DNA from 2 places in the Methylobacterium sp. WL7 genome. Region 1 is predicted to be linked to the other one. Evidence: riboswitches for the same ligand, from Rfam matches in the RefSeq annotation. Region 1 holds a riboswitch; the other holds the start of a gene.
What was found. Region 1 has a riboswitch for thiamine pyrophosphate ahead of thiC (phosphomethylpyrimidine synthase ThiC). Riboswitches for the same ligand answer to the same signal wherever they lie in the genome.

Region 1 (10,265 bases):
CTGCATCTCGGCCCAGCCGAGATCGCCATGATCGACGCGCATTTCCCCCGCGGGCCGCGGCCCCGGATGCTGCCGATGCTGTGAGCGGCGGGGGTTGCGGGATTCCGTCGAGGCGTGTGGCGGGGGGCGCGGAATCGCTGTACCGCGGCCGTCACGCGCACGCCGTCCGAAAGCCCCCGACCGTCATGCTGAAACTGCTTCTGCCCTCGGCGCTCGCCCTCACGGCGGGCGTCAGCATCGTCATCCAGCAGGCGCTGAACGCGAACCTGCGCACGGCCCTCAACTCGTCGGCGCTGTCGGGCGTCGTGAGCTTCACGGCCGGGGTGGCCTGCATGATCGTCTTCGCCCTCGTGGCCCGCGACCCGATCCCGTCCGCCGGGGTTCTGGCGCGGATCCCCTGGTGGGCGTGGAGCGGCGGCATGTTCGGGGCGATCTTCATCGGCCTCGGCATCGTTCTGGTCCCGCAGCTCGGGGCCGGAACTTTTCTGGCGCTCCTGGTCACCGGCCAGATGCTGGCCTCGGTGATCTTCGACCATTATGGCTGGCTCGGCCTCGCCCAGCGGCCGATCGACCTGCCGCGGGCGCTCGGCGTCGCGCTGCTGATCGGCGGCGTGGTCTTGATCCGGCGCTGAGCCGGACCGGCTTACTCGCCGATCCCGAACAGCTTCTCGACGAAGTTTCGGTCGTCCTTCGGGGCCGCCCGGCGCGCGGGGGCCTGCTGGCGAGGCGCGGCCGGATCCCCAAAAATCTGGCCGAGGATGTCGGTCGGGCCGCTCGGCGCCGCGCTCGCCACGGAGGCCGTGGTCTCGGGCGGCGGCTTGCGCCAGCGGTTCAGGCCCGGCAGCGGAACCGGGTTCTGGCCCTTCAGCGCCTGGGTCATGTAGGTCTTCCAGATCTCCGCCGGCAGGTTGCCGCCGGTGACCTTCTTGGTCAGCTCGCCGTCGTCGTTGCCGAGCCAGATCCCGGTGACGAGGGTACCCGAGTAGCCGATGAACCAGGCGTCCCGGAAATCCTGGGTGGTGCCGGTCTTGCCCGCGAGCTCCCAGCCCGGGATGTCGGCTTTCTTGGCGGTGCCCGACACGAAGGTCTCGTGCATCATCGCGTTCATCATGCCGTCGGCGTTGGCGTCGATGACCCGGCCGAGGCCGTTGTCGGAACGCTTGTACAGCATCTTGCCGGCGGCGCTCTTCACGGAGGTGACCACGTAGGGGATCACGCCGGTGCCGCCGTTGGCGAAGGCCCCGTAGGCGCCGACCATCTCCAGCAGGGTCACCTCGGAGGTGCCGAGCGCGATCGAGCCGTTGGCCTGGAGCGGCGAGGTGATGCCGAGGCGCTGCGCCGTCTGCACCACCGTCTTCGGGCCGACCTCCTGGCCGAGCCGCACCGCCACCGTGTTGAGCGAGTGCGCCAGCGCCATGCGCAGGGTGACCGGGCCCTCGTAGCGGTGCGAGTAGTTCTCGGGCGCCCAGGTGCCGATCCGGATCGGCGCGTCGTCCTTGACGGTCTCGGGCGTCGCCCCGTGCTCCACGGCGGCGAGGTAGACGAACGGCTTGAACGAGGAGCCGGGTTGCCGCTTGGCGGTGGTCGCCCGGTTGAACTGGCTCTGCGCGTAGTCGCGCCCGCCGATCAGCGCACGGATCGCCCCATCGGGCCGCATCGAGACCAGGGCGCCCTGGCCGACGTTGAACCGCGTGCCCTTGGCGTTCAGCTCGTCGGTGAGCGCCTTCTCGGCGAGCCCCTGCAGGCCGGTGTCGACGGTGGTCTGGACCGTGATGTCGGTGTCGAACTTGCCGACGTAATCATCGAGCACGTCCATCACGAGGTCGGCGACGTAGTTGGCCGAGCCGCCGCCGCGTGCGTTGGCGGGCCGGGCCGGCTGGGCGAGCGCCACCTTGGCGTCCTGCGCCGGGACGAAGCCGAGTTCCTGCATGGCGGCCAGCACCTGGGCGGCGCGGGCCTGGGCGGCGGGCAGGTTGCGGTTGGGGGCGAGCCGCGAGGGCGCCTGGACGAGGCCGCCGAGCATCGCGGCCTGGGCCAGCGACACCTCCTTGGCGGGCTTGCCGAAGTAGCGCTGCGCCGCGGCCTCGACGCCGTAGGCGCCGGCGCCGAAATAGACCCGGTTCAGGTACAGTTCGAGGATCTCGTCCTTGCTGTACTTGTGCTCCAGCCACAGGGCGAGGATCGCCTCCTGGATCTTTCGCGAGGCCGAGCGCTCGGGGGTCAGGAACAGGTTCTTGGCGAGCTGCTGGGTCAGCGTCGAGCCGCCCTGCGCGACGCCGCGGCGCGTCAGGTTCTGGCCGATCGCCCGGAGGATGCCGACCGGGTCGACGCCGAAGTGCTGGTAGAACCGCCGGTCCTCGATCGCCACGAAGGCGCGGGGCAGGTAGGGCGGCAGCTCCTTGATCGAGACCACCCGGCCGCCGGTCTCACCCCGGTTGGCCAGCAGCGAGCCGTCGCTCGCCAGGATGGCGATGTTGGGCGGGCGCTTGGGCACCGCGAGCTGGTCGATCGGCGGCAGCTGCGAGGCATGGTAGGCGATGAGGCCGGCGACGCCGATCACCGCCCACAGGCCGAGCACCACGCTGCCATAGGCGATCCGGCTGAGCCACGAGCGCCGGCGCCGGCCGGACTTCTTTTGGGTCCGGCGTGGCGCCGTCTTGGCCGGAGCCCGCGCCGTCTCGTCCGCTCGCTTGCCCACGCGTTCCCCTGTCCCGGCCCGGTCTTCCCGGGACAGGCGCAGGTCGAGTTCGCCGCGATCCCGGACGCGCCCTTCGGGCACGTCGAAATTCGGCTCCATCCTGCCCCGACCCTTGGCCATGCATCCCGTCTTCGAACGATCCGAAACCAGCGCGCGCGTGCGTTGCGGCGTAGCCCGGTTACGGCACGCTAAATGCGGCGGTTTAAGGGGTCGTTAGCGTTCCGTTCAGCAACCCGCCCCCGGGGCGCGGGTGCTCCGTTGTCTTCAACCGGCCGCCGTCGGATCCTGGCCCAGCACCCGCCGGGCCTCGGCGAGGAGCACCGGGTGCCGGACCGATTGCGGGCCGGAATCCGGCGTCTCGCGGCCGAGACGGGCGATGCGCGCCGTGAACAGCTTCCGGCGCAGGCCGAACCGGCCGATGCTGGCCGTGAGCGCCAGCAAGACGACCCGCACGGCCTCGGTGCGCTCCCGCTCGTGCACGATCTCGGTCTTCAGTGCCTCCTCGCGCCGCAGGGCCGCGTCGAGTTCGAGCCGGACGGCGGCCCGGCTCGCCTCGTCCCGGCGCGCGGTCTCCAGCTGGATCCGGCATTCCTGCAGCGCGCTGAGGATCATGAGCTCCTGCGCCGACGCATCCCGCATTGAGTCCTCCCGGCGCACCGTCGCCCGGTAATCAACCCGGCACGCGCCCGATCCTTGTCATGAAAATTCGGCCCCGACCTGCGAAGGCGTCGAAGGGCGGACCGTCGGTGAGGCTCGCCTTACCGATGCGGGGCGCCGGCTGGAAGGCACCGCCCCGCGATATCGAGGCCGCGACCGTCGGCCAAGCCGGGATCGACGCCGTGCGTTGCAGGATTGCCGTGGCCCGGTTGTGTCAGGGTCGGTTCTATCCTGACGAGGCCGCAGCGGCGGCGCATCGACCGGCATGACACAAACGCGTATCGAGTTTTAGCCAGGGATAGCAGTCTCCGCGCGCTATCGGGCCTGTTAACCGCCCTGCCGCATTGTTCACTCCGCGCGCCCGGGAGTCGCGGGCCGGGACCGGAGGGAAGGTGCGATGACGGAGGATCGCCGCGGGGCATTCCGCAAGAACGCCTTCACGTTCGGTACCCTGCTGCTCGCCTGCGGCGAAGTCGGCTGCCTCGTCTGGGACGCAACCGAGACCGGCGCGCAGATCGAGGTCGAGGACGACCAGGCCGTGCCGGACCGCTTCCCGCTCCGTTTGACGGACGGGGCCGATCCGCGGCCGGCCGCCGTGGCGTGGCGCCGCAGCCGCCGGATCGGCATCGCGTTCGAGGGGTGAGCCGCCGGCCTCACGTGGCCGCAATGGACCGGCGCGAGCGCGGCCCATCCGCCAGCCGGAACCAGGCCGGGCGCACGAACAGCAGGGCGAGCGGCGTGTTCCGCACCAGCCGCTCCAGCGCCAGCGGCACCAGCAGCGCCGCCGCCATCACGATCAGCCCCGCGAGCCCAATATCGCTCACGAGGCCGGTGCGGACCAGGATCTCCCGGGTCGCGGCCATGGGCAGCGAGAAGGCGAGATAGATCACGATCGAGCGCTGCCCGCAGGTCCGGAGAGCTTCGGCGACGACGCCCCCCGCCCGCTCGATCAGCGCGGCCACGACCACGATCGCCAGGGCGCCGGCCGCCCCGAGGACGAGGCTCACGAGGGGCAGGCTGGCGAGGGTGGGATAGGCCGGATCGCCGGCGGGCGTCAGTGCCAGCCATCCCTCCACGACGGCCCAGGCGGCGAGGCCGCACAGCGCGGAGCCGACATGCCGACGGGCCGCGTCGGCCAGGGCGAAGATCCGGCCGGCGAACAGGTAGCCCGCCACGAAGTAGACGTAGCGGCCGCAGAACTCCTCGACGAGGGTCGCGTCGCTCCGGATGTCGGCGACCTGCAGCAGGGCGGCACCGGCCAGCAGCAGCGCCCCCGGGCAACGGCGCAAGGCCTTGGTCACCACGGAAAAAACCGCCAGCAGGTAGACGAACCACAGGCTCGAATAGGGCTCGACCAACGCGTGGGCGAGGTGGGCGGCGAACGCGCCCGGCCCGGCCTCCCCGACGATGCCGCCGTAGCGGGCCGCCGACTGGATCACCAGCCAGAGCCCGTAGAAATACGCGAAGTGCAGGACCCGGCGGTCGGCGAACAGGCGCCAGTCCCGGTCGATCACCCGACCCAGGAACAAGCCGGACAGCAGGAAGAAATCCGGGATCCGGAACGGCTTGGCGAAGGCCACCACCGGGTGCAGGAACCCCTCGCCGCCAAGGGCCGTGCCGGTGCCGATGACGGAATGCATCATCACCACCAGGAGGATGCAGATCCCCTTGGCGATATCGACCCAGGCCAGCCGGCCGTCCGCGTCCCCTACCCCGCCCATCGATCAGCTCCCAGACCGGGGCCAATGTGGATCGACAAGGTTGACAGGCTTGCCGGCCGTGGGGCGGAACCTGCGGATGTCCTGAGCGCCGGGTAAACGGCGGCCTCAATCCCGGCGCTTGCCCGCGCGGCGGTCGCGGGTCATCCGCGTGGCGGCGTGGAAATCGTCGGGCTTGCCGCGGATCCAGGCCAGGAACCGCGCGATCTCGGGATCGTCCCGCAGCGCGTCCACGTCGGCGAGCCGCCGGGCGATCTCGGCCTCGCTGTAGCGGGCATGGATCGCCGAATGGCAGATCTGGTGCAGCCGCACCGTGCCCTGGTGGGTGCCGCCCTTCAGCTTCGGGGTCAGGTGGTGCAGGCTGGAGCGGGCGCGGGGCGGGATCGGCCGACCGCAGAGCGGGCAGACCGGATCCGCCCGGGCAACCGCTCCGGGCATCTCCGGATCGTCGGCATTCCAGCGCCGGGAGCGGCGTCCGACCAAACCTTGTTTCCTCCCGCCCGCTTCAGGGCACAGCCTGATCCGCCGTCCCGCAGGCCGGCCCGACGAGCCGCCGGAACAGCGCCTCGGCCTCGCGGTCCCGGGCCCCGAAGATCGACACGTGGTCCCCCGGCACCAGCGCGAACTGCGCCCGGGGACCCGCCGCCGTGGCGAGCGCCCAAGCGAGCTTGGCCGGCACCACCGGGTCGTCGGCGCCCTGGACGATCAGGATCGGCGCGGACCCGCCGCGGATGCGCAGGTCCGAGCGATAGGTGTCGCGCAGGAGCCAGGACGGTGCCAGCGGGACATGCAGACGCACGGCATGGGCGAGCGAGTCGAAGGGCGCTTCAAGGTAGAGCCCGATCGCCTCGACTTGCCCGGCGATCGCGACCGCCACCGCGGTCCCCAGGGAATGGCCATGCAGCAGGATCGGCGCCCCCGGGGCCCGGGTACGCGCGGCCGCGACCGCCGCGAGCCCGTCGCGGATCAGGCCGTGCTCGCTCGGCGTGCCCGTCGAGCCCGGATAGCCGCGATAGGCCGGCGCCAGCAGGCCCCAGCCGGCCGCGCGCCACGGATCAGCCGCGAAACGGTCCGCGTGCGGCTCGGGCCGGGAGCCGTTGCCGTGGAAGCTGATCACGATGCCGCAGCCGGGACGCGGCGACCGCCACAGGGCGAACAGCCGCTCGCCGTCCTCTGTTGCTACCGTGACCGGCTCGGTCCCGGGCGGTGCCGCCTGGATGCGCACGGGTTGCCCGTTCCAGGCCGCGCCCGGGTAGATCAGCCGCCGCTGGAACAGCGCGAGGGCGACGAGCCAAGCCAGGTAGAGCACCGCCAGGGCGGCCAGCAGTAGGAGCAGGATGCGCATCGTTCCTTGAAGGTTCAAAGATGGGCATCGTAGCCAAGTTTGTTTGGCCCAGGGCGGCTTTGATGAGTGGTTGGGCGGCCCTGCCCCTACACAGGGCTCTTGGCTTTGGGCGACCGGAGCTTCTCCCGCCGGACAACACCGGCCTGTTATCCGCTCGCCTCGCCGCAGCATTGACAAACCCATCCCCGGGGCCGAGTCTTGAACCGTTCCGAGGGGGGCCCTGAAGGGGGCTGAGATTGGGCATGCTGCCCTGACCCTTGAACCTGATCCGGCTCATACCGGCGGAGGGACGGGAACCTACGGCTGCCCGCGTGCGTGCGGCCGGATCTCATCTCAGCCATCGCGTGGTCCGGAGCGCTCCAACACGAGGAGAGGCCCACGATGAACGCACCCGTTCTGCCCAAGGACGTGAAAGGCAGCCCCGAGACCGTGACCACGGGTCCGGTCACCGGATCGCGCAAGGTCTATGCGAGCCCGGCCGGCCGGTCGGACATCCGCGTGCCCTATCGCGAGATCGTCCTGTCCGATCCGAAAGAGGAGCCGGTGCGGGTCTACGATCCGTCGGGCCCCTATACCGAGACCGACGCGCGCATCGACCTCACCGCCGGCCTGCCCGGCGTGCGCGAGCCCTGGATCGCGGCGCGCGGCTACACCGCGGTCGAGCCCCGGGCGGTCAAGCCCGAGGATAACGGCTTCGCCGGCGACAAGCTCGTGGACCCCTGCCCCGCCGCCCGCACGATCCGCAAGGCCGGTCCTGGCCAGATGGTGACGCAGTACGAGTTCGCCCGCGCCGGGATCATCACCGAGGAGATGATCTACGTCGCCCACCGCGAGAACGCCTGCCGCGACGCGATGCTGGCCGGCGCCGAGGCCACCCTCGCCGACGGCCAGAGCTTCGGGGCCTCCGTGCCGCCGTTCATCACCCCCGAATTCGTGCGCGACGAGATCGCCCGCGGCCGGGCGATCATCCCGGCCAACATCAACCACACCGAGCTGGAGCCGATGGCGATCGGCCGGAATTTTCTGGTCAAGATCAACGCCAATATCGGTAACTCGGCGGTCACGTCGTCGGCCGCGTTGGAGGTGGAAAAGCTGGTCTGGTCGATCCGCTGGGGCGCCGACACGGTCATGGACCTGTCCACCGGCCGCAACATCCACAACATCCGCTCGTGGATCATCCGCAACAGCCCGGTGCCGATCGGAACCGTGCCGATCTACCAGGCGCTCGAGAAGGTCGGCGGCGATCCGCTCAAGCTCGACTGGGAAGTCTTCAAGGACACGCTGATCGAGCAGGCCGAGCAGGGCATCGACTACTTCACCATCCATGCCGGCGTGCGGCTGGCCTATGTGCCGCTGACCGCCCGGCGGGTCACCGGCATCGTCTCACGCGGCGGCTCGATCATGGCGCGCTGGTGCCTGGCCGGGCACCGGGAATCGTTCCTGTACGAGCATTTCGACGAGATCTGCGACATCATGCGGGCCTACGACGTGTCGTTCTCGCTGGGCGACGGTCTGCGCCCGGGCTCGATCGCCGACGCCAATGACGCCGCGCAGTTCGGCGAGCTGGAGACGCTGGGCGAACTGACCAAGATCGCCTGGGACAAGGGCTGCCAGGTGATGATCGAGGGCCCCGGCCACGTGCCGATGCACAAGATCAAGGTCAACATGGAGAAGCAGCTGCGGGAATGCGGCGAGGCGCCGTTCTACACCCTCGGCCCACTGACCACCGACATCGCCCCAGGCTACGACCACATCACCTCGGGCATCGGCGCCGCGATGATCGGCTGGTTCGGCACCGCGATGCTCTGCTACGTCACCCCGAAGGAGCACCTCGGGCTGCCGGACCGCGACGACGTGAAGACCGGGGTGATCACCTACAAGATCGCCGCCCACGCCGCCGACCTCGCCAAGGGCCACCCGGCCGCCCAGCTGCGCGACGACGCGCTCAGCCGCGCCCGGTTCGACTTCCGCTGGGAGGACCAGTTCAACCTGGGCCTCGATCCGGATACGGCCCGCCGCTACCACGACGAGACCCTGCCCAAGGACGCCCACAAGGTCGCGCATTTCTGCTCGATGTGCGGGCCGAAGTTCTGCTCGATGAAGATCACGCAGGACCTGCGCGCCGAGGTGCTGGCGATGGAGGAGGCCGGCGCGGTCGTGGGCGCCGCACCCGCGATGTCCAAGGCCGAGGCCGAGGCCGGCATGCGGGCAAAATCGGAAGAGTTCCTGGCCGAGGGCGGCAAGCTCTACGTCGACGCGGCCGAGTGAGGAGCCGGCACGCCCCGTCCGCTCAGGACGTGGGCGTGCCGCATCCGGCGCCGCCGCCGCGCGGCGCCGTGATCGCGATCGCCGAGTCCGGCTCGGCCCCGTAGGCATCGTAGAGCACCGCGAGCATCAGTTCGGCGGCGATGCCGACATCGGGAGGATCTCCGAGGATGACGGTGCGCGAGAAATTCGCTCCTCCGTCGGCTTGGTCATACTGAAGGGCCCGGAGGGCGGCCTGGGATTGCGCCTGGAGCCGAAAACCCGTTTTCCCGTAGGCGCCCGACGAGGCTTCGCACAGCATCGCGGTGTCGAAGGGCTGGAAGATGCACTGGACGTAGTGCATCGGCCGATCGCGCAGCGCCACGACGATGAAGCGATCGCGCGACGTTTCGACGGGTCCGCGCCGATGGATCGCGTCGAGGCGCGCCACGACCGCGCAGCGATGCTGCCGGATGAACGCCTCCCGGAGTGATAAACCTGGTCGCGCCTGCACGCTGCCCGCTGGTGCCTCGGCAGACGCCGCAACCAGGAACGCCATCGCCATTCGGGTCCAGCGCATGGATACCTCCGGACGCGTGCCGTGCCCCGTGGCGCAACAGCGGCACGGATCGCCCCACCCGCGCGGCACGCGGGACCAAGGACCGGACGAATCGCAAAATGATGCCGTTCCGGTAACGGGATCTTCATCGCGACTCGGGCTGGCCCGCAACCATCCCCTGCGCCGGGGGCGTCCGTTAACGGACGCTTAGGCGGCGGAACCGCTGAATCCCTCGATCACAGGATCGCAGGAGATCAGCCATGGATATCCGTCCGCTCAACGCGACGACGCCGGGGCCGCAGGGTCTCGAATCGCTCGCGGCGTCGGCCGCCCCGGCCGCCACCCAGGTCACCACCCCGGCGCAGGCCGCCACCGCCCCGCTGGAGCCGGCGGTCAAGCTCGACATCACCCCAACCGGCGACAAGGCGCGCTACATCCAGGATCCGGACACGAGCTCGATCGTGTTCCAGGTGGTCGATTCCCGGTCCGGCAACGTCGTCGAGCAACTGCCCAGCGAGACGGCCCTGCGCAACCGGGCCTACGACGCCGCCCGCGAATCGCACGCCGCCGCGGGGAACCTGTCCCGGATAGCTTGAGCCACCCGCTCAAGCCGAGGCAGCTTTACTGGGCGCGGTCCGACCTGCGGACATGCGGCCTTACGGAAACTGGAAAAACCCCGTTTGACGGACTCGTTGGCGGGCTGCTAGATCGCTCTCGTACACGGGCGCACGGAGCACCCGCGAGGCCCCGGCCTCGTGGGCGCGACACCACCGCGCCGGCCGTGTCCGCGGGCGTAGTTCAGTGGTAGAACGTCAGCTTCCCAAGCTGAATGTCGTCGGTTCGATCCCGATCGCCCGCTCCAACTAACTTTCCAAGACCGTTGTACGCACGTACCCCGCTTGGTTTCCCGAGGATTGGTAAAAACCTGTCTTCGCGGCCCGGTGGGTCGGCTTCAGGCTCGTTTCCGTCCGTGATTTCCGAGCCGCGAATAGCTCTGCGTCGTCGAGATCCGTGTGGGGGCTGTGGCTGACCGGATGCGGTTTC
Region 2 (10,265 bases), on a different contig from region 1:
GAATCGCGCTCCACCACGGCGAGGCCGCCTACGGCAATGTCGGCTCGGGCTCCCGGCTCGACTTCACGGTCATCGGCCGCGACGTGAACCTCGCCAGCCGGATCGCCCGGCTGAACCGCCAGCTCGGCGAGCCACTGCTGATGTCGAAGCCGTTCGTGGACTTCCTCTGGGGCGATCCGATCCCGCTGGGCGAGCACGTCCTCGACGGCTTCCGGGAGCCGATGGCGGTGTTCCGCCCGAAGTTCTTGCGGCCGCGCGCGCCGAGCTGAGAGTTTTCGCAAAATTTCACAGGACTGATAAACTCTCCCCATACGTAATAATCACATGATCGCCGTGTAAAAGCTCTGTGCTTAGCCGAGTGACGCGGATATTTTTCCGACTGCCCCAGCTTTTAGGCTCTCCATAATCGAAAGATCGTGGACCCGTGCTGGAATTATCCCGATCCGGGCACCGACTCGGCCATCTTGACCAGAACTGCGTTTGCCAAGGCTGCGGTCCGGGTGAGAACCTCGTCTGGAACTCCCGGCAGGTCGAGTATTTTCAGGCATGCCGCCGCGCAGGCCTTGTGTTGCGCCGTGTGATACGCGTGAATGGAAAATTCTTCCAGCAATCCGAAATCGTAAATCCAGGGCATTATTGCGATGCCTTCTTTTGGCGCCTTTAGGGACAGTCCGGACTCCGCATACCGGTATCCCGCCGCAAACTTCTCCTTGCGCCTACAGTATTGGCTAGCGCTGTGGCGTGCCTCAGCCCGTGCCGGACAGACGGGAATCATGCGATCGTACAGCTTCAAGACTTTTTCCGCGGGCTCATCCAATTTCTCCATGAGCCAGGCAGCGTTCAATAAACTGATGTATACTTCTTCCTTCCAATACCCAAGGCTGCTTCGCTTCAGATAACAATCCAGCGCCTTGAGATCTTCGCCGACATCGCGATAAGATCGCGCGAGATAGAACGTGTATCGCGCGATCATGAATGAGTCTTTTTCAGCAGCTAACGCTCTTTCCAGAACCGCCAAATCTCGTCGTTCCGACGACCGATCGCGATGACGTGCTCCATCGTCGCCGCGACGCATGGCAAGGGGCAGCTTGGGTGTTGGCGGGCCCTTTTGACACTCCAGAAATTCATGCACGACGCCTCGATAGCGCCAGTTTTTGTTATTTTTAACCAGTTGTATACGCCAGTATTCTGTATTTTCATCCAAAATCGTCAGCATGTACCCTGCCGCAATGAGCTTCGGCATCGAGAAATCATTGGGAATTATCAATTGATCGTCGGCATCGATGATCAAACTATAGGCGGCGTGCGGGCGCGCTAATTTTAAAGCCTCGGTGCGGTTGAAGGCGAAATCGACCCAGGGTCTCTCTACAAGCGTACCGGGCATGTCTGCCATCGCTGCCCGGATGACATCCTGTGTTCCATCCGTCGAGCCGGTATCGACAATGACCCAATGGTCAATAATCGGCCTCACAGAATCAAGACACCTGCGAATAACGTGAGCCTCATTATTGACGATCATGGAAAGGCAAATTTTTTGACCAAAACTATTCATGCCTATGCACCCAAAGAAAATTCCGTTACACCGCCTCTAATCGTGCTGCGTCTTTTAATAGAGCAAACCTCCTCGTCAACCAATCTGACACCCCGCATCAAATCGTTTTTTTGATGTTTATTAGGTAAATCGCATAATTAATGGCGGTTCGACTAGAATTATGTTCAAAATATACGACTAATATTTGTGGAAATTTCATTGAACATTGCTGATTGGACATCCAAAAAATAAAAAATCTGGGAATCGCTGGCGCAGACATGTCGGCATGCGCGTTCGTGCTGCCGACGCCTTCAATGATCGAGCGTGGCGCATATCGCTCAATCGGCAAGCGACGCGATTCAGCGGTAGGCCTTGGACCGGAGATCCGATCGGTTACTGCGCCTCCAAGAATGTTGCATCCCAGACCCCGGCTCACGGTATCGGGCTTGACCCGCGGGGCCCGCGCGACCAGATCTATCGTTGTTCCAGGGAGATCCCCGGCAAGGGGCTGAGAAACCGCTGGCACGTCCACCCGGACCTGCGGCGCGGAAATCCTTTGAACCTGATCCGGCTCATACCGGCGTAGGGATTGGACCGCGGCCGCCTCAATGGCAGGCCACCGCTTCTCACCGAAGCACACGGCCCGATCTTCGCGACGGAAATCCGCGGAGATGACTTTGGCTTTTGACCGCCCCGTTTCACCGATCGGACGCCGCCGCCTCCCGGCCGGCCTCGCCGCGCAGGCCTCGCTGCCGGCGCGTGCCGATGTCGCCATCGTCGGCGGCGGGTTGATCGGCCTGTCGATCGCCTGGCGGCTCGCACGCGCCGGCCGCTCGGTGGTCGTCGTCGAGCGCAACACGATCGGCGCAGGCGCGAGCCTGGCCGCCACCGGCATGCTGGCCCCGGCCGCCGAGCACGAGCCTGGCTCCGATCCGTTGCTGCCGCTCGCCCTCGAATCCCTCCGGCTCTGGCCGGGATTCCGCGACGCCCTCGAAGTCGAGACCGGGCTGCCGATCGATTACCGCGCGGACGGCACCGTGGTGGTCGCCATCGGCCGCGACGAGGTCGAGCGCCTGCGCTTCCGCTACGACCTGCAGCGCCGCTCGGGCCTCGATGCCGCGTGGCTGCCGGGTACCGAGGTGCGGCGGCTGGAGCCGGCCCTGCGCCCCTCCGTCACCGCAGGCGTCCATTGCCCGTCGGATCACCAGGTCGATCCCCGCCTCGTGATGGCGGCGCTGGCCGAGGCCTGCCGACGTGCCGGCGTGACGCTCGTCGAGGGCACGGCCGTGGCTGGGCTCGACTGGTCCGGCGGCAGCGTCACCGGCATCCGGGCCGGCGAAGGGTCCGTGACGGCCGATACCGTCGTGCTGGCCTCCGGCGCGTGGAGCGGGGAGGGCGGCCTGCTGCCCGAAACCCTCGCCCTGCCGGTGAGGCCGCTCAAGGGCCAGTCGATGGCCCTGCGCACCACCGCGCGCACCGGCACGCTCAGCCGGATGATCTGGACCGAACAGGTCCACATGGCGCCCAAGAGCGACGGCCAGCTGATCGTCGGAGCCACCGTGGAGGATTGCGGCTTCCGGTCGGGCATCACCGCCGGCGGCCTCTACGCCCTGCTGGAGGGTGCGCGCCGGGTATTGCCCGGCGTCGAGGAGATGGAGGTCGAGGCCGTGTGGGGCGGCTACCGCCCGACCTCGGACGACGACGCGCCGATCATCGACACGCTGGCGCCGGGCCTCGTCGTCGCCACCGGCCATCACCGCAACGGCTACCTGCTCGCCCCCGTGACCGCCGACGCGGTGGCCGAACTCGTCACACGCGGCGCACTTCCCGAGATCGCCAAGCCGTTCACCCGGGCGCGCTTCCACCGACCCGAACCCAGGAGGGCCTCGGCATGAAGCTTCTGGTGAACGGAGAGATGCGGGATCTCGCGGTCGAAACCATCGCGGCCCTGTTCCGGGCCGAAGCCGACGAGACCGGCATCGAGAGCCCGCAGGGCATCGCCATCGCGCTGAACGGCCGCGTGCTGCGCCGCCGGGACTGGGACGAGACGCCGGTCGCCGAGGGCGACCGGGTCGAGATCGTCCGCGCCATGCAGGGAGGTTGACCATGGACCACACCGTCACGCCGCTGCGCCCCGAGACCGAGGCGGACCGCTTCACCATCGCAGGCGTGGAGCTGTCCTCGCGGCTGTTCATCGGCACCGCCAGCTACCCGACGCAGGCGATCATGCGCGACGCGGTCGCGGTGTCGGGGGCCGAGGTCGTCACCGCCTCGATCCGCCGGGTCTCACTCCAGGGCCACGGCTCGGACACCGTGCGGATCCTCAAGGGCAAGCGCTTCCTGCCTAACACCGCCGGCTGCGAGACCGCCCGCGACGCGATCATGACCGCCGAGCTCGCCCGCGAGGCGCTGGACACCAACTGGATCAAGGTCGAGGTGATCGGCGACCGAGAGACCCTCTATCCCGACGTGGCCGAGCTGATCGAGGCGTGCCGCCACCTGGTGGACGAAGGATTCGTGGTCCTGCCCTATTGCAACGACGATCCGGTCGTCTGCCAGCGCCTCGAGGATCTCGGCTGCGCCGCGATCATGCCGATGGGCTCGCTGATCGGCTCCGGCATGGGGGTCGCCAACCCGGCCAATATCGAGCTGATCTGCCGCCGTGCGCGCGTACCGGTGATCGTCGATGCCGGCATCGGCACCGCCTCGGACGCGGTCATCGCCATGGAACTCGGGGCGGCGGCCTGCCTGATCAACACCGCCATCGCCAAGGCCGACGACCCGGTGCGGATGGCCCGGGCCATGGGCCGCGCGGTCGAGGCCGGGCGCGATGCCTATTGCGCCGGCCGCATCCCCCGCCGCGGCCGGGCCGATCCGTCGAGCCCGCAACTCGGCCTCGTCGGCTCGTGAGACCCCTGCCGTCGCGGCTGCTGGCTGTGACGGACCGGCACGGCCACGCCCGGCCCCTGGCCGACACCGTGCAGGCGGCGCTCGACGGCGGCGTCCGCTGGGTCTGGTTCCGCGACCGCGACCTCGACCCGGAAGCGCGCCGCAGCCTCGGCGCCGGCATCGCCGCGAGGCTCCGCGCGGCGGGCGGGTTCCTGACGGTCGGCGGCGACATCGCCCTGGCCCGGGCGCTCGGGGCGGACGGCGTGCATCTCGGCGGCGGCACCGGGCCGGACTGGGTCTCGGCGGCCCGCGCGGCCCTCGGGCCGGATGCGCTGATCGGGATCTCGGCCCACGCACCCGTGGAGGTCGAGGCGGCCGCCAGGGCCGGCGCCGACTATGTCACCCTGAGCCCCGTCTTCCCCACCGCCAGCAAGCCCGGCTACGGCCCGGCCCTCGGTCCGGAAGGCATCGCGGCGGCCCGTCGCGCCGGCCTGCCGATCGTCGCCCTCGGCGGCGTCACGCCGGAGCGCATCCCCCTCTGCCGGGATGCGGGCGCGGCCGGGGTCGCCGTGATGGGCGCGCTGATGCACGCCGCCGAGCCCGCAGCCGCCGCCCGTCGCATCCTGGCGGCCTGGGAGGGGTGCGAGCCGTAACCCCCGTCGGGCGCACGCGGACGGCGTCTCCGGGTGGACCGCCGCGGAGCGGTCGCCAGCGCCGCGAATGTATGCCTCACTCCGCGCCCGATTCGGAGCGCGGGGGTGGTGTTGCGGGAGACCGATCGTCCTTTGGCTGGCGCTGGCTCGGCCGTTCGCTTGCGTTGCGCCGGGGACAGGTGACCCGGCTTCTGATCGCGATCGCGGCGGGATACGGCGCCGGGCTGGTCTTTCCGGTCGCCACCCAGCGCATCGTCGATGCGATCGTGGCCGGGCAGGCCGACCTGCACCTGCTCGGGCTGGCGCTGCTCGCGCTCCTGTCGATCGCCGCCGAGGTCGGGCTCACCGCGTTCCGGGGGCGCCTGACCATCGCGCTGGCGGTCTTCCTCGACCGCCGGATCTCCCGCCGCGTCTTCGCCCACCTGCTGCGGGTGCGGATCGACGGTGCCGGCTTCAAGTCCGGCGAGGTCCTGAACCACTTCCAGCAGATCACGAAGATCCGGGACTTCGTCCTGCATCAGATCCCGAACACGGTGATCGATGCCGGCGGCGCGCTCGTCGCCTTCGGCCTGGTCCTCTACTACGACGTCGCGGTCGGGGCGACGCTCGCGGTGGCGGCGCCGCTGATCGTCGTGATCGCCAGCAACCAGATCAGCGGCATCTGGAAATCCGCAAAGGCCTATTACCAGTCGATCAGCGTCCGGGACGGCACCCTGGCGGAGAGCGTCAACGGCCTGGCCACCGTGAAGGCGCTCGCCCTGGAAGCCGGGCGGATGCGGCGCTGGAATACGGTGACGGACAGCACGCTTGCCGAACTGAGCGGCGTCATGGACCTGCAGCGGCGCTACGGGCTGCGGTCCCAGGCGGTCTCGCGGGCGATGACGCTGCTGGTCATCGGCGTGGGCTGCTGGCGGATCTATGGCGGCCACCTGACGGTCGGCGAGTTCCTGGCGATCCAGGTGGTCGCGGCCCGCATCACCGGCCCGCTTCTCGGCAGCGCCGACATCCTGCGCATGGCCCAGGAGGTGAACGTCGCGATCCGCGAGATCGGCGGCTTCCTCGGCATGCCCCGCGAGCGGGCCGGCCGCCATCCGCCGCTGCGCCGGATCGGCCCCGGCGGCATCCGCCTCGACGGCGTCTCGTTGACCTATCCGGGGGCGGCGCGGCCGGCGCTGCGGGATCTCACGGCGACCCTACCCGAGCGCGGCATCGTGGCCATCGTCGGACGCAACGGCTCGGGCAAGTCGACCCTGCTGCGCATCCTGCTCGGCCTGCAGCGCGACTATAGCGGCCGGGTCGAGATCGGCGGCGCCGATCTGCGAGACTACGATCCCCGATGGCTGCGCGGCCGGATCGGCACCGTGGATCAGGATACGATGCTGTTCTCCGGCAGCGTGCGCGAAAACCTCGCCGCGCAACGCCCGGATGCGGCGGCCTTCGACGCGGCCCTGGACTTCGCCGGGCTGCGCGGACTCGTCGAGACCCTGCCCGAGGGTCTCGAGACGTCCCTCGGCGAGGGCGGCCGGACCCTGTCGGGCGGCCAGCGCCAGCGCCTGTCGATCGCCCGTGCGGTGATCCGCAACCCGCCGGTGGCGCTCCTCGACGAGCCGACCGCCTTCCTGGACCCGGAAGCCGCCCTCGCGCTGGAGCGCAACCTCACGGCCTGGGGCCGCGAGCGGCTGCTGATCCTCGTCACCCACCATCTCGCCGCGGCGCGCAAGGCCGACCGGATCCTGGTCCTCGACGACGGCCGCCTGCTCGGCGACGGGCGGCACGACGACCTGCTGCGAACCGTGCCGCTCTACGCGGCTTTGTGGGAGGATTACACGCGCGCCGTGGTCAGGAGCGCGGACCGGGCCATCGAGCCGGCCACCTGACCTTTCCGGGCCGGCCCTATTTGGCCGTCGGGCCGTAGGGCGGGCGCGGGATCGCCCGGTGCGCGGCCCGGAGCGCGGCCGACCAGCGCTCGCGCAGGTCGTGGAAATAACCCTCACCGGCCTCGATCCGATGGTTCACCTCGAGGTCGAGGCCGTTGCGGCGGGCGACCGCGATGTCGATCGGCAGGCCGACGCCGAGGTTCGACCGCATGGTCGAATCCATCGAGACGAGGCTCACTTTCAGGGCGTCGTAGAGGTCGCTCTCGAACTTCACCGCCCGGTCGAGGATCGGCTTGCCATATTTGTGCTCGCCGATCTGGAGGAAGGGCGCGTCGGTGCTGCACTCGATGAAGTTGCCGGCCGAGTAGATCAGGAACAGCCGCATGCCCTCGCCGGCGATCTGGCCGCCGAACAGCAGCGAGATCGAGAACCGGATGCTGGCCGCCTCGAACCCGTCCCGCTCGATCGCCCGCACCCGCCGGATGGCGCGCCCGATGAGCTGCGCCGCCTGGAACATCGTGGGCGCCTCGATCAGCTTCTGCGGCGGCTCGCCGTCGTCGCTGGGCACACCCTCCTGAAGCAGGCTCAGGACCGACTGGGTGATCGACAGGTTGCCGGCCGAAGCCAGCATCATCACCCGCTCGCCCGGCACGTTGAAGTGGTGGAGCTTACGGTAGGTCGAGATGTCGTCGAGCCCCGCATTGGTGCGGGTGTCGGCGACCATCACGAGCCCCTCCTCGACGAGGACACCGACGCAATAGGTCATGGATCTCGGGCTCTCGCGGGGTGGGCTTCCGGCTCCCGTCGAGCCGGCGGCCCGTCTTCCAGGGAATCGGGCGCAGAATCAGGATTGTGCGGCGTCCCTGCCTTGCTCGACGCGGAGCTTGACGTCCAGTGTCTCGGTCCCGCCTCCGGTGCGGCTGCCGCGGATCGGCGCCGCGCCCAGGTAGTCCAGCCCGGTGGCGACCCGGATGGTGCCGTCGGACGGGGTGTCCTGGTAGCAGGCGTCGAACGCCACCCAACCCAGATCCGGCACCAACGCCTCGGCCCAGCCGTGCGGCGCCTCGACATCGGCCTGGCCGTCGCCGCGCGCGCGGTACCCCGCGACGTAGCGGGCCGGGATGCCGAGATGGCGGGCGGCGGCGATGAAGACGTGGGTCAAATCCTGGCAGATGCCCTTGCCGGCGGCGAACGCCGTGGCGGCGGGCACGCCGTTGGCGGCCGGCCCCGGCTCGTAGACCACCGTCTGAGGAACGGCGTCGCGCAGGCGGTGCAGGAGCGCGAGCGGCTTGCTGTCGCCGTCGGTGGCGACCCGCTCGGCGAAGACCTGCAGCTCCGCGCTGGTCGTGCAGAGATCCGTGTCCCGCAGGTAGAACTCGTCAGGCAGGCGCTCGACCGTGCCGCGGACCACCCCGTGGGTATCCTCCGTGTCGACCGAGCCGGTGACCCGGATGGTCAGCGCGTCGGCCGGCGCGTCCGGGGTGAACCAGTGGACGATGTTGCCGAATCCATCCTCGCGGGCGGTCAGCCGCCCGTCGATGGAGGTGTCGATCCGCCAGGTGCGGACATATTGCCCGTCATGGTCCCGCGGCGTCAGGCGCATGACCTGGACGAGGCCGCGGGCCGGGTGCTCGTAGGTGTAGATGGTCTCGTGGACCACGCGGATGCGCATGCGCCGGGCCTGTCTGTCTTTCCGATTGCATCAACCCGAACGGGTGGTGCCGGCGTTCGGGCGACGACGATGCTTCGTCATACGCTCGGCGGATCGTCCCGGATCCGACCTCCGGGACGATCCGCTACCCGACCAGATACTGCTTCGCGATGGCTTCGCCCACCTTGTTGTTCTCCGCGATGAACGCCTCGACGAACTCGTGGAGCCCGGAGTTGAACACGCGGTCGATATCCTCGCTGTCGAGCTTGGCCAGCATGTTTCCGGCCAGGCGCTGGCTCGGGCCGCGGCGACCGTAGGCGTCGGCGACGAGATCGAGATACTCGACGATCACGCCGTAGCAATTGGCGAAGGATCGCGGCATCTGCTTGTTCAGCATCAGGAGGTCCGCCACCAGCAGCGGCTTGACGCTCTCGCGATAGACCCAGTGATAGGCGTTGAAGGCCGAGACTTCGCGCAGGATCGTGGTCCACTGGAAGTAGTCGAGGCTGCCGCCGACCGTCTCGTTCTGCGGCAGGAGGATCTGGTACTTCACGTCGAGGATGCGGGCAGTGTTGTCGGCCCGCTCGATCGCCGTGCCGAGGCGGGTGAACCAGAACGCGTCGTTGCGCAGCATGGTGCGGAAGGCCGAGCCGTCGAAGGTCAGCGAGACGGTCTTCACCCAGTCGAGGAAGCGGCTGAACTCGTCGCGGCTGAGTTCCTTGCCGGCGTAGTTGCGCAGCTCCAGCCAGGCGCCGTTGATCGCGTCCCACATCTCGGTGGTGAGCGCGGTGCGCACCGAGCGGGCGTTCTCGCGGGCCGATTCGATGCAGGAGCGGATCGACGAGGGATTGTGCGGGCTGAAGGCCAGGAAGTCGCAGACCGTGTCGGCATTGACGACGCTGTAATGCGGCTTGAACAGGTCCGGGTCGCCCGCCGAGGCGAGGGCGGATTCCCACTCGTTGGTCTCGCCGCCGCCGTAGCTGCTCGGCAGCGAGGCGAGCCGGTGCGCCGCGTCGAGGATGCGCGCGACGAAGTCGGCGCGCTCCACGTAACGCGAGAGCCAGAAGAGGTTGTCGGCAGTCCTGGAGAGCATGGTGTGCGAACTCGGATCGGCTCGGCGGCAGGCGGCGCGTCTGGATGGGTGAGGCGTTGAACCTTTAAGCGTCGAGCACCCAGGTGTCCTTCGTACCACCGCCCTGGCTGGAATTGACGACCAGGGACCCCTCTTTCAGCGCGACGCGGGTCAGCCCCCCGGGCACGATGCGGATCTGGTCCGCGCCGTTGAGCACGAAGGGCCGCAGGTCGACGTGGCGCGGGGCGACTCCGGAGGCCACGAAGGTCGGGCAGGTCGAGAGCGAGAGGGTCGGCTGGGCGATGAAGCCGTCCGGGGCATGCTTGAGCTTCTTGGCGAAATCCTCGATCTCGCGCTTGCTCGCATGCGGCCCGACCAGCATGCCGTAGCCGCCCGAGCCGTTGACCTCCTTCACCACCAGCTCGGACAGGTTGTCCATCACGTAGGCGAAGGACTCCTTCTCGCGGCAGCGATAGGTCGGCACGTTGTGCAGGATCGGCTCCTCGCCGGTGAAGAACTTCACGATCTCCGGCATGTAGCTGTAGACGGCCTTGTCGTCCGAGATGCCGGTGCCGACGGCGTTGGCCAGGGT

Region 2: another riboswitch for thiamine pyrophosphate. It lies ahead of thiO (glycine oxidase ThiO); the one in region 1 lies ahead of thiC (phosphomethylpyrimidine synthase ThiC).

Annotation. Positions count from the first base shown of each region.
Region 1 is NZ_VRVG01000091.1:11,342-21,606, forward strand. It holds gene FV233_RS20240 (aldo/keto reductase) at 1-84, shown strand, start outside; gene FV233_RS20245 (DMT family transporter) at 186-632, shown strand; gene FV233_RS20250 (transglycosylase domain-containing protein) at 644-2,818, opposite strand; gene FV233_RS20255 (ATP-dependent helicase) at 2,963-3,310, opposite strand; gene FV233_RS20260 (pilus assembly protein PilZ) at 3,753-3,998, shown strand; gene FV233_RS20265 (acyltransferase family protein) at 4,009-5,076, opposite strand; gene FV233_RS20270 (HNH endonuclease) at 5,182-5,556, opposite strand; gene FV233_RS20275 (alpha/beta hydrolase) at 5,579-6,418, opposite strand; TPP riboswitch at 6,620-6,725, shown strand; gene thiC (phosphomethylpyrimidine synthase ThiC) at 6,800-8,686, shown strand; gene FV233_RS20285 (hypothetical protein) at 8,709-9,242, opposite strand; gene FV233_RS20290 (flagellar protein FlaG) at 9,482-9,817, shown strand; tRNA gene FV233_RS20295 (tRNA-Gly) at 10,009-10,083, shown strand.
Region 2 is NZ_VRVG01000011.1:38,353-48,617, reverse strand. It holds gene FV233_RS05380 (adenylate/guanylate cyclase domain-containing protein) at 1-269, shown strand, start outside; gene FV233_RS05375 (glycosyltransferase) at 434-1,552, opposite strand; gene FV233_RS30175 (hypothetical protein) at 1,650-1,967, opposite strand; TPP riboswitch at 2,010-2,138, shown strand; gene thiO (glycine oxidase ThiO) at 2,203-3,426, shown strand; gene thiS (sulfur carrier protein ThiS) at 3,423-3,635, shown strand; gene FV233_RS05360 (thiazole synthase) at 3,638-4,441, shown strand; gene FV233_RS05355 (thiamine phosphate synthase) at 4,438-5,073, shown strand; gene FV233_RS05350 (ATP-binding cassette domain-containing protein) at 5,253-6,950, shown strand; gene FV233_RS05345 (peptidase) at 6,967-7,716, opposite strand; gene FV233_RS05340 (transglutaminase family protein) at 7,795-8,622, opposite strand; gene FV233_RS05335 (alpha-E domain-containing protein) at 8,747-9,694, opposite strand; gene FV233_RS05330 (circularly permuted type 2 ATP-grasp protein) at 9,759-10,265, opposite strand, start outside.